One region of the Streptomyces sp. NPDC019890 genome, then DNA from elsewhere that is predicted to be linked to it. Evidence: riboswitches for the same ligand, from Rfam matches in the RefSeq annotation. Region 1 holds a riboswitch; the other holds the start of a gene.
What was found. A riboswitch is a leader RNA that binds a small molecule or an ion and turns the genes downstream of it on or off. The one in region 1 is predicted to bind cobalamin.
Positions count from the first base shown of each region.

Region 2: linked by a shared signal. The riboswitch ahead of ACI2LP_RS10880 (ribonucleoside-diphosphate reductase subunit alpha) and the one ahead of metE (5-methyltetrahydropteroyltriglutamate--homocysteine S-methyltransferase) in region 1 are both predicted to bind cobalamin.

Region 1 is NZ_JBJDQK010000011.1:243,188-247,985, forward strand. It holds gene ACI2LP_RS27625 (GlxA family transcriptional regulator) at 119-1,096, opposite strand; partial or broken gene ACI2LP_RS27630 (short-chain fatty acyl-CoA regulator family protein) at 1,254-1,427, opposite strand; cobalamin riboswitch at 1,529-1,723, shown strand; gene metE (5-methyltetrahydropteroyltriglutamate--homocysteine S-methyltransferase) at 1,883-4,207, shown strand; gene ACI2LP_RS27640 (Trm112 family protein) at 4,299-4,508, opposite strand; gene ACI2LP_RS27645 (DMT family transporter) at 4,498-4,798, opposite strand, start outside.
Region 2 is NZ_JBJDQK010000003.1:550,640-555,437, forward strand. It holds gene ACI2LP_RS10870 (hypothetical protein) at 1-22, shown strand, start outside; gene ACI2LP_RS10875 (GNAT family N-acetyltransferase) at 42-542, shown strand; cobalamin riboswitch at 553-720, shown strand; gene ACI2LP_RS10880 (ribonucleoside-diphosphate reductase subunit alpha) at 863-3,241, shown strand; gene ACI2LP_RS10885 (ribonucleotide-diphosphate reductase subunit beta) at 3,241-4,254, shown strand; gene ACI2LP_RS10890 (hypothetical protein) at 4,369-4,665, opposite strand; gene ACI2LP_RS10895 (GlxA family transcriptional regulator) at 4,748-4,798, shown strand, end outside.

The DNA.
Region 1 (4,798 bases):
CCAGCCATGGGTCGTGCGTACGGCTGTGATCGGCCGGGGCCGGGGTCGGGAAGATGACACTCGACCGGGGCAGCCGGACACCGCACTGCGATCTGGGTGGGTCGGTGTGCGGGCCGGCCTAACGGAAGCGGCGGCGGTACTCGGCCGGAGTGGTCCGCACCCGGCGCTGGAAGGATCGGTGCAGGGTTTTCACGGAGCCGAGGCCGCTGGCGGCGGCGATCTCCGGCAGGCTCAGGTCCGTCTCTTCCAGCAGTCGGCGGGCTGCCTCAAGCCGGGCGGTCTCGACATAGGCGGCTGGAGTGCTGCCGGTGCGCTGACCGAACAGGCGCGAGAAGTGACGCGGACTCAGGTGCATGCGTGCGGCGAGGGCTTCGGCCGAGAGGTCCTCATCGAGGTGTTCGCCGATCCACCGGCACAGCACTTCAATCCGGTCACCTGCGGGAGCCTGGACGGAAAGCGGCACGCTGAACTGGCTCTGTCCGCCGGAGCGCTTGACATACATGACCATCATGCGGGCGGTGGCGAGCGCGAGGGGCTGGCCGTGGTCCTGGGCCACCATGGCCAGGGCCATGTCCATCCCCGAGGTGACACCCGCGCAGGTCCACACCCTCCCCGACCGGATGAAGATCGGATCCGGCTCGACGCTGATCTCCGGGTGCTCGGCGGCCAGTTGCTCGGCGGTGAGCCAGTGGGTCGTGGCCCGAAGGCCGTCCAGAAGCCCTGCCGCGGCCATCAGATGTGCCCCGGCACAGATCGACCCGATCCGGCGAGCCCGGGGCTCGGCCCCGCGCAGCCAAGCGGTGACCCTCATGTCGACCACCGCTTCGACGCTGCCTTCGACCTCGGTGATCGCACCGGAGACCAGCAGGGTGTCCACCCGGCCGTCCACTTCCTCCAGAGTCAGATCGGACATCAGCCGAACGCCGCTGGAGGTGCGTACGTCACCTCCGTCAGCCGTCGCGATCTGCACCTGGTAGCCGGGACGGCCCGCTCCGGCGACGCGGGAGGCCACCGAGAACACCTCGGCCGGCCCCGTGACGTCCAGCAACTCGACGCCGGGGAAGGCGACGATGACGACTCTGTGCGGTGCGGGCATGTGCTGATGATTTCGCCTCGCTGCTGTGGTCCGCAATGACGAGCTTGTCTCACATCCGGCCATCGGAGACCCGGGCGGGACGCACACGGAAACCACTGGGTAGGTGGCGCAACTCCCGTCTCAACGGCATGTGTCCGACGAGCGCGGCGGGCGGAGATCAGCGGGGTTTGCCGTCCCGCACCGGATAAGGGACGAAGGTGCTGCTGTTCTCGTCGATGGCGAGCGACCGCCCGAGCGGGGGCACGGCGCGCTGCGGGCAGTCGAGGCGTTCGCAGACGCGGCAGCCCATGCCGATCGGGGTGGCCGCGGAGGCGTTGTCCAGGTCGAGCCCGCTCATTTCAGCGTCCGGACTGTGAACGGAAGTGTCCGCGACGCCGCGCAGCGCATAGTCTGGCCGGGCAGCTGGTTCGCTGCCCGTCCTCCCCTTGCCTTCTGCATGGGGCTCTAGCGGGCAGCGTCGTAAGAGGGAACCCGGTGGAAATCCGGGACTGCCCCGCAGCGGTGAGCGGGAACGACCGCCGTCATACGCACTGGACCCGGCCGGGTCTGGGAAGCAACGGCCAGTAGGTGTCTGCCTGGCAGATGTGCCCGCGAGTCCGAAGACCTGCCCGTTGCCCGCGCGCGACCATTCGTGCGCGGAGTCCCGGTGACCTCGAGGGCGGGTCGGCGTACATATCAGGCGGTCACGCGCGACAACACAGCACGTGGTTCGCCCGGTCTGCCATCCCCTTCGCGTCTTCGACCCGTCCCGGGCCGCTTGACAAAGAGCTCGCGAAGGAGAGTTTCGTGACCAGCAAGTCCACAGCCGCAGCCGCACGGGCCACCGTGCACGGCTACCCCCGCCAGGGCCAGGGCCGGGAACTGAAGAAGGCAATCGAGGGATACTGGAAGGGCCGCGTCAGCGCCGCCGAACTCCAGCAGACCGCCTCCCAACTGCGCGCCGCCAACTGGCGCCGGCTGGCCGACGCCGGCATCCACGAGGTCCCGACCGGAGAGTTCTCCTACTACGACCACGTCCTGGACACCAGCGTCATGGTCGGTGCGATCCCCTCCCGGCACCGCGCTGCCGTGGCGGCGGGTGCCCTCGACGGCTACTTCGCGATGGCTCGCGGCACCCAGGACGTGGCGCCGCTGGAGATGACCAAGTGGTTCGACACCAACTACCACTACCTTGTCCCCGAACTCGGCCCAGACACCGTCTTCACCGCCGACTCGGCCAAACAGGTCGCCGAACTGAAGGAAGCCCTCACCCTGGGCCACACCGCACGCCCGGTCCTGGTCGGCCCCATCACCTACCTCCTGCTGGCCAAGCCCGCCCCCGGCGTCGCCGCGGACTTCGTCCCGCTCACCCTGCTCGACCGGCTGCTGCCCGTGTACGCCGAGGTACTCACCGACCTCCGCGCGGCCGGCGCCGAGTGGGTGCAGCTGGACGAGCCCGCTCTGGTCCAGGACCGCACTCCGGCCGAGCTGAACGCCGCGGCCCGTGCCTACCGCGAGCTCGGCGGCCTCACCGACCGGCCCCGACTGCTGGTCGCGTCCTACTTCGACCGGCTCGGCGATGCACTGCCCGTCCTGGCCAAGGCCCCCATCGACGGCCTCGCCCTCGACTTCACCGAATCCGCCGCCGCCAACCTCGACGACCTCGCCGCTGTCGGCGGACTTCCCGGCAAGCGCCTGGTCGCCGGCGTCGTCAACGGCCGCAACATCTGGATCAACGACTTCGAGAAGTCCCTCGCGATCCTCGGTACCCTCCTCGGCCTCGCCGGCCGGGTCGACGTCGCCGCCTCCTGCTCCCTGCTGCACGTCCCGCTGGACACTGCGGCCGAGCGGGACATCGATCCGCAGATCACCCGCTGGCTCGCCTTCGCCCGCCAGAAGACCACCGAGGTCGTCACCCTGGCCCGGGGTCTCACCCAGGGCACCGGCGCCGTCACGGCCGAACTCGCGGCCAATCGTGCCGATCTGGCATCCCGGGCCGGCTCGGCGATCACCTACGATCCTGCGGTCCGCGCCAGGGCTGCCGCCGTCACCGACGCCGACGGCCGCCGCTCCCAGCCGTACCCCGAACGGGCCGCGGCCCAGCGCACCCACCTCGGACTGCCGCTGCTGCCGACGACCACCATCGGCTCCTTCCCGCAGACCGCCCAATTGCGCCTGGCCCGCGCCGATCTGCGTGCGGGGCGGATCGACACCGCCGCCTACGAGGAGCGGATCAAGGACGAGATCCGCGACGTCCTCTCCTTCCAGGAGCAGGCCGGAATCGATGTCCTGGTGCACGGCGAGCCCGAACGCAACGACATGGTCCAGTACTTCGCCGAGCAGCTCACCGGCTATCTGGCCACCCAGCACGGCTGGGTCCAGTCCTACGGAACCCGCTATGTCCGCCCGCCGATCCTGGCAGGCGACATCTCCCGCCCCGAGCCGATGACCGTGCGCTGGACGACGTACGCACAGTCGCAGACCGCCCGCCCTGTCAAGGGCATGCTCACCGGCCCCGTCACCATGCTCGCCTGGTCCTTCGTCCGCGACGACCAGCCACTCGGCGACACCGCACGCCAGGTCGCGCTCGCGCTGCGCGACGAAGTGAACGATCTGGAGGCGGCCGGGACGTCGGTCATCCAGGTCGACGAGCCGGCCCTGCGCGAAACGCTGCCCCTGCGTACCGCAGACCACACGGACTACCTCGTCTGGGCAACCGAGGCATTCCGCCTCACCACCAGCGGCGTCCGGCCGGACACCCAGATCCACACCCACATGTGCTACGCCGAATTCGGCGACATCCTGAAGGCCATCGACGACCTCGACGCCGATGTCATCAGTCTGGAGGCCGCCCGCTCCCACATGCAGGTCGCGGGGGAACTCGCCGTCGCCGGCTACCCCCGTGAGGTCGGCCCCGGCGTCTACGACATCCACTCCCCGCGTGTGCCCAGTGCGGACGAGGCGGCCATCCTGCTGCGCAAGGGACTTGAAGCCATCCCCGCCGAGCGACTCTGGGTCAACCCCGACTGCGGCCTGAAGACCCGCGGCTGGCCCGAGGTGCGGGCCTCGCTGGAGAACCTGGTGACGGCAGCCCGCACGGTCCGGGGCGACGTGACCGCCGCGACCTCCTGAGACACCAGTGGCCGGGGCGAACACAGGAGTGTCCGCTCCGGCCCACCCCTCGGTCGAGAGGAGTGTCTGGAGCAGCACCCGGCGGCACGTGTCATGGACCGATCCGCTTGAGGATCCGCTCGTGCTCCTCGTCGGGTACCCGGGCCCCGGAGGAGGGAAGCAGCTGTGGGATCCCGTCGATGATCGGATAGCGCCGGCGCAGCCGCGGGTTGTAGAGGACCTCCTCGGGCAGGAGCAGCGTCAGCCGCCCCTTGTCGATCGGGCAGGCGATGATCCGGAGCAGCGGATCGTCAGGCTTCATGGGCCAACTCCTTCGCCGGGGTGGGGGGTTCGTCATGACGCGGAAGCATCAGCAGTACGGAGACGGCGAGTGCGGTGCCGCCGAGCCGCAGCGCGAGCCGCAGCGGGTCTTCCGGCAGGGACTCGCCGAAGACGAACGTGCCGAGCGCGGCAGTGAACAGACAGGTGACGGTGGTGCACACGGGCACGATCAGGGATGCCCGGCAGCGCTGCAGCGCGGTCTGCGACAGGACCAGGCCGGTGACCGAGGTGACGAGCAGGATGTACGGATAGGGGGACTTCAGCAGGGCC
Region 2 (4,798 bases), on a different contig from region 1:
TGAGGTGGGCGTGAGCGGCTGATCCGGTCCACACTGCGCCCATGGACATCACCGTCAGGGCAGTGCGGCCGAAGGAGTACACCGAACTGGGCGAGATCACCGCCCAGGCCTATCTGGGCGACGGGCTGCTGGACTTCGGCGAGGACGACTCGTATCTGCAGGTGCTGCGGGATGTGGCGCGGCGGGCCGCCGAGGCCGAGGTGCTTGTCGCCGTCGACGGTCGCGGCCGCCTGCTCGGTGGCGTGACCTTTGTCTCGGGCGGCGGGGCGTGGGCCGATGTCGCCCAGGACGACGAGGCCGAGTTCCGGATGCTCGCCGTCGCCGAGCATGCCCGTGGACGGGGTGCCGGCGAGGCCCTTGTACGGGCGTGCGTCGAGCGCGCCCGCGGTGTCGAGGGGTGCAGGCGGCTCGTGTTGTCCACGCAGCGCAGCATGCTCGCGGCCCACCGGATCTACGAGCGGATGGGCTTCGTCCGAACACCCGAGCGGGACTGGGGGCCCATTGCCGGGATCACCCTACTGACGTACGCGTTGGAGCTGTAGCCGCCCCGACACAACATGTGGTGGGTGCGGCAACTCCCCGCCCCCACATGTATGCTCATGCTCGCTGTCGCCGCAGGGGAATCCGGTGCGAATCCGGAACTGTCCCGCAACGGTGTGCTGTGGTGTGCTTTGTCGCACCCCACCAGTCCGAAGACCTGCCGACGGTGCATCCGGCTCGACCGAACCGGGTGCCGAGACGTCCGGGCCTCGCGGTTGGGTCGGTGGACGCCGTGCGGTGTGCTGCCCGTTTCCGGGTACGTACGCCTCCGCGGCCCGCCCCCTCCCCCGTCGGCCCAGAGCCGAGCGAGGGAGAGCACCACGTGACCATCGCGCCAGCCGATCCGGCTTCAGGCATCGCAGAGCAGGCTGCCGAAGAGACCGACGGCCCCGGGACCGCGCTTCTGCGGACCCTGACCGATCTCACCGCGGATCTGCCGGACACCGACCCGGGACGCGTCGCCGCCGCCGCGCTGCGCGGCCGCAACGCCCGGTCGGACGCGGCCGAGTTGCGGAGCCTCGCCACCGACGCCGCCGCGGGGCTGATCTCCGAGGACCCGGCCTACTCCCGCCTCGCCGCCCGCCTGCTGACCCGTCACATCGCGGACGAGGCCGCCGGACAGGGCGCGGTCTGTTTCTCGGCATCCGTCGCGGTCGGCCACCGCGAGGGCCTGATCGCCGACCGCACCGCCGAGTTCGTGACGCTGCACGCCGCTCGTCTTGACGCGCTGATCGACCAGGACGCCGACGACCGCTTCGGCTACTTCGGACTGCGCACCCTCTACAGCCGCTATCTGCTCCGGCACCCGATCACCCGTCAGGTGATCGAGACCCCGCAGCACTTCATGCTGCGCGTCGCCGCCGGCCTCGCCGAGGACACCTCCACCCGCGCCCTGGACGAAGTCGCCGCGCTGTACCGGCTGATGAGCCGGCTCGACTACCTGCCCTCCTCCCCCACCCTCTTCAACTCCGGCACCCGTCACCCGCAGATGTCCTCCTGCTATCTGCTGGACTCGCCGCTGGACGAGCTCGACTCGATCTACAACCGCTACCACCAGGTCGCACGCCTGTCCAAGCACGCCGGTGGCATCGGCCTCTCGTACTCCCGTATCCGCGCCCGCGGTTCTCTGATCCGCGGCACCAACGGCCACTCCAACGGCATCGTGCCGTTCCTGAAGACGCTGGACGCCTCGGTCGCCGCCGTGAACCAGGGCGGCCGCCGCAAGGGCGCCGCCGCGATCTACCTGGAGACCTGGCACGCGGACATCGAGGAGTTCCTGGAGCTCCGCGACAACACCGGTGAGGACGCGCGGCGTACGCACAACCTCAACCTCGCGCACTGGATCCCCGACGAGTTCATGCGCCGCGTCGAGGCCGACGCCGACTGGTCGCTGTTCTCGCCCGCCGACGTGCCGGAGCTTGTCGACCTGTGGGGCGACGAGTTCGACGCCGCGTACCGCAAGGCGGAGGCCGACGGCCTGGCCCGCAAGGCCATCCCGGCGCGCGAGCTGTACGGCCGCATGATGCGCACCCTCGCCCAGACCGGCAACGGCTGGATGACCTTCAAGGACGCCTCCAACCGCACGGCCAACCAGACCGCCGAGCCCGGCCGGGTCGTCCACTCGTCGAACCTGTGCACCGAGATTCTTGAGGTCACCGACGACGGCGAGACGGCCGTCTGCAACCTCGGCTCGGTCAACCTGGGTTCGTTCGTCGCGGGCGACGGCATCGACTGGGAGCGCCTCGACGAGACGGTCCGTACCGCCGTGACCTTCCTCGACCGGGTCGTCGACATCAACTTCTACCCGACCGAGCAGGCCGGGCGCTCCAACGCCAGGTGGCGGCCGGTGGGCCTGGGCGCGATGGGCCTCCAGGACGTCTTCTTCAAGCTCCGCCTCCCCTTCGACTCACCCGAGGCGAAGGCGCTCTCCACGAAGATCGCCGAGCGGATCATGCTCGCGGCGTACGAGTCGTCCTGCGAGCTCGCCGAGCGCAACGGCCCGCTGCCCGCCTGGTCCGAGACCCGCGCGGCCCGCGGCGTACTCCACCCCGACCACTACGACGTCGAGCTCAACTGGCCGGAGCGCTGGGACGCCCTGCGCGCGCGGGTGGCGAAGAGCGGCATGCGCAACTCCCTCCTGCTCGCCATCGCACCGACTGCCACCATCGCCTCGATCGCGGGCGTGTACGAGTGCATCGAGCCGCAGGTCTCCAACCTCTTCAAGCGCGAGACGCTGAGCGGTGAGTTCCTCCAGGTCAACGCCTATCTGGTCGAGGAGCTGAAGAAGCTCGGCGTGTGGGACGCGCAGACCCGGGAGGCGCTGCGCGACTCCAGCGGCTCGGTGCAGGCCTTCAACTGGATCCCGGCCGACGTCCGCGCGCTGTACCGCACAGCGTGGGAGATCCCGCAGCGCGGCCTGATCGACATGGCCGCCGCCCGCACCCCCTTCCTGGACCAGTCGCAGTCGCTGAACCTGTTCCTGGAGACGCCGACCATCGGGAAGCTCAGCTCGATGTACGCGTACGCCTGGAAGCAGGGCCTGAAGACGACGTACTACCTGCGCTCCCGTCCCGCGACGCGGATCGCCCGCGCGGCTTCCGGCACCTCGGCGGCCGCCGCCCCCATCCCGGTGCAGGCCACCGACCCCGACGCGGTCGCCTGCTCCCTGGAAAACCCCGAGTCCTGCGAGGCCTGCCAGTAATGAGCTCGACCGAAAAGAACCTTCTGGACCCCGGCTTCGAGCTGACTCTCCGCCCGATGCGCTACCCGGACTTCTACGAGCGCTACCGCGACGCGATCAAGAACACCTGGACCGTGGAGGAGGTCGATCTCCACTCCGACGTGGCCGACCTCGCCAAGCTCACGCCCGGCGAGCAGCACATGATCGGCCGGCTGGTCGCGTTCTTCGCGACGGGCGACTCGATCGTCTCCAACAACCTGGTGCTCACCCTCTACAAGCACATCAACTCCCCGGAGGCGCGGCTCTACCTGAGCCGTCAGCTCTTCGAGGAGGCGGTGCACGTCCAGTTCTATCTGACGCTGCTCGACACCTATCTGCCGGACCCGGACGACCGCGCGGCCGCCTTCGACGCGGTCGAGGAGATCCCCTCCATCCGCGAGAAGGCCCAGTTCTGCTTCAAGTGGATGGACTCGGTCGAGAAGATCGACCGGCTGGAGTCGAAGGCCGACCGCCGTCGCTTCCTGCTGAACCTGATCTGCTTCGCGGCCTGCATCGAGGGGCTGTTCTTCTACGGCGCGTTCGCGTACGTCTACTGGTTCCGCTCCCGCGGTCTGCTGCACGGCCTGGCCACCGGCACCAACTGGGTGTTCCGCGACGAGACCATGCATATGAACTTCGCCTTCGAGGTCGTGGACACGGTCCGCAAGGAGGAGCCGGAGCTCTTCGACGACCAGCTCCAGCAGCAGGTCACCGACATGCTGAAGGAGGCTGTCGAGGCGGAGCTGCAGTTCGGCCGCGATCTGTGCGGCGAGGGTCTGCCGGGCATGAACACCGAGTCGATGCGCGAGTATCTGCAGTGCGTCGCCGACCAGCGGCTGACCCGTCTGGGCTTCGCCCCGGTGTACGGCTCGGAGAATCCGTTCTCCTTCATGGAGCTGCAGGGCGTCCAGGAGCTGACGAACTTCTTCGAGCGCCGTCCGTCCGCCTACCAGGTGGCGGTCGAGGGCTCGGTCGGCTTCGACGACGACTTCTAGACGCCCTGGCACTCTCCCGCCGGGGGGACGGGGGAGCGCCGGGAAGCGAATGGCCGGGCGGATGCGTACAGCTTCCGCCCGGCCGTTTCGTATGCCCACCGCGTCCGCGGACCGCTATGCGGCACGGCACGGCGCAGCCTCAGGGGACTCGACCTCACGGGTCTCGACCTGCCGGGTCTCGACCTGCCGAATCTCAGCCTCACGGGCCTCGGCCAGCAGGAGCTCCGCCTGACGCTGCTGGGCCCGGCGCTCGGCCTGTCGCGCCCTGGCCCGACGCAGGTCGGCCCGGCCCAGCTCGGCCTCGCGCAGCTGGCGGTCGATAGCGCGCTCTCTCAGGTGCCCCACCAGCGAGGGAAGCATGATCAGCCCCAGGAGAGCGATGACGAAGAGGTACTCCATGAATGTGTTCATGCGGTCCACTGTCGTCCTCGCGCGCCAAAGAAGTCAGTGGCAGGACTGTCATGAACCATCGAATTACTGCCACAATGGTTCCATGCTGAAAAACGTGGCCGCCGTCCTCCTCGACGGCGTGCATCCCTTCGAA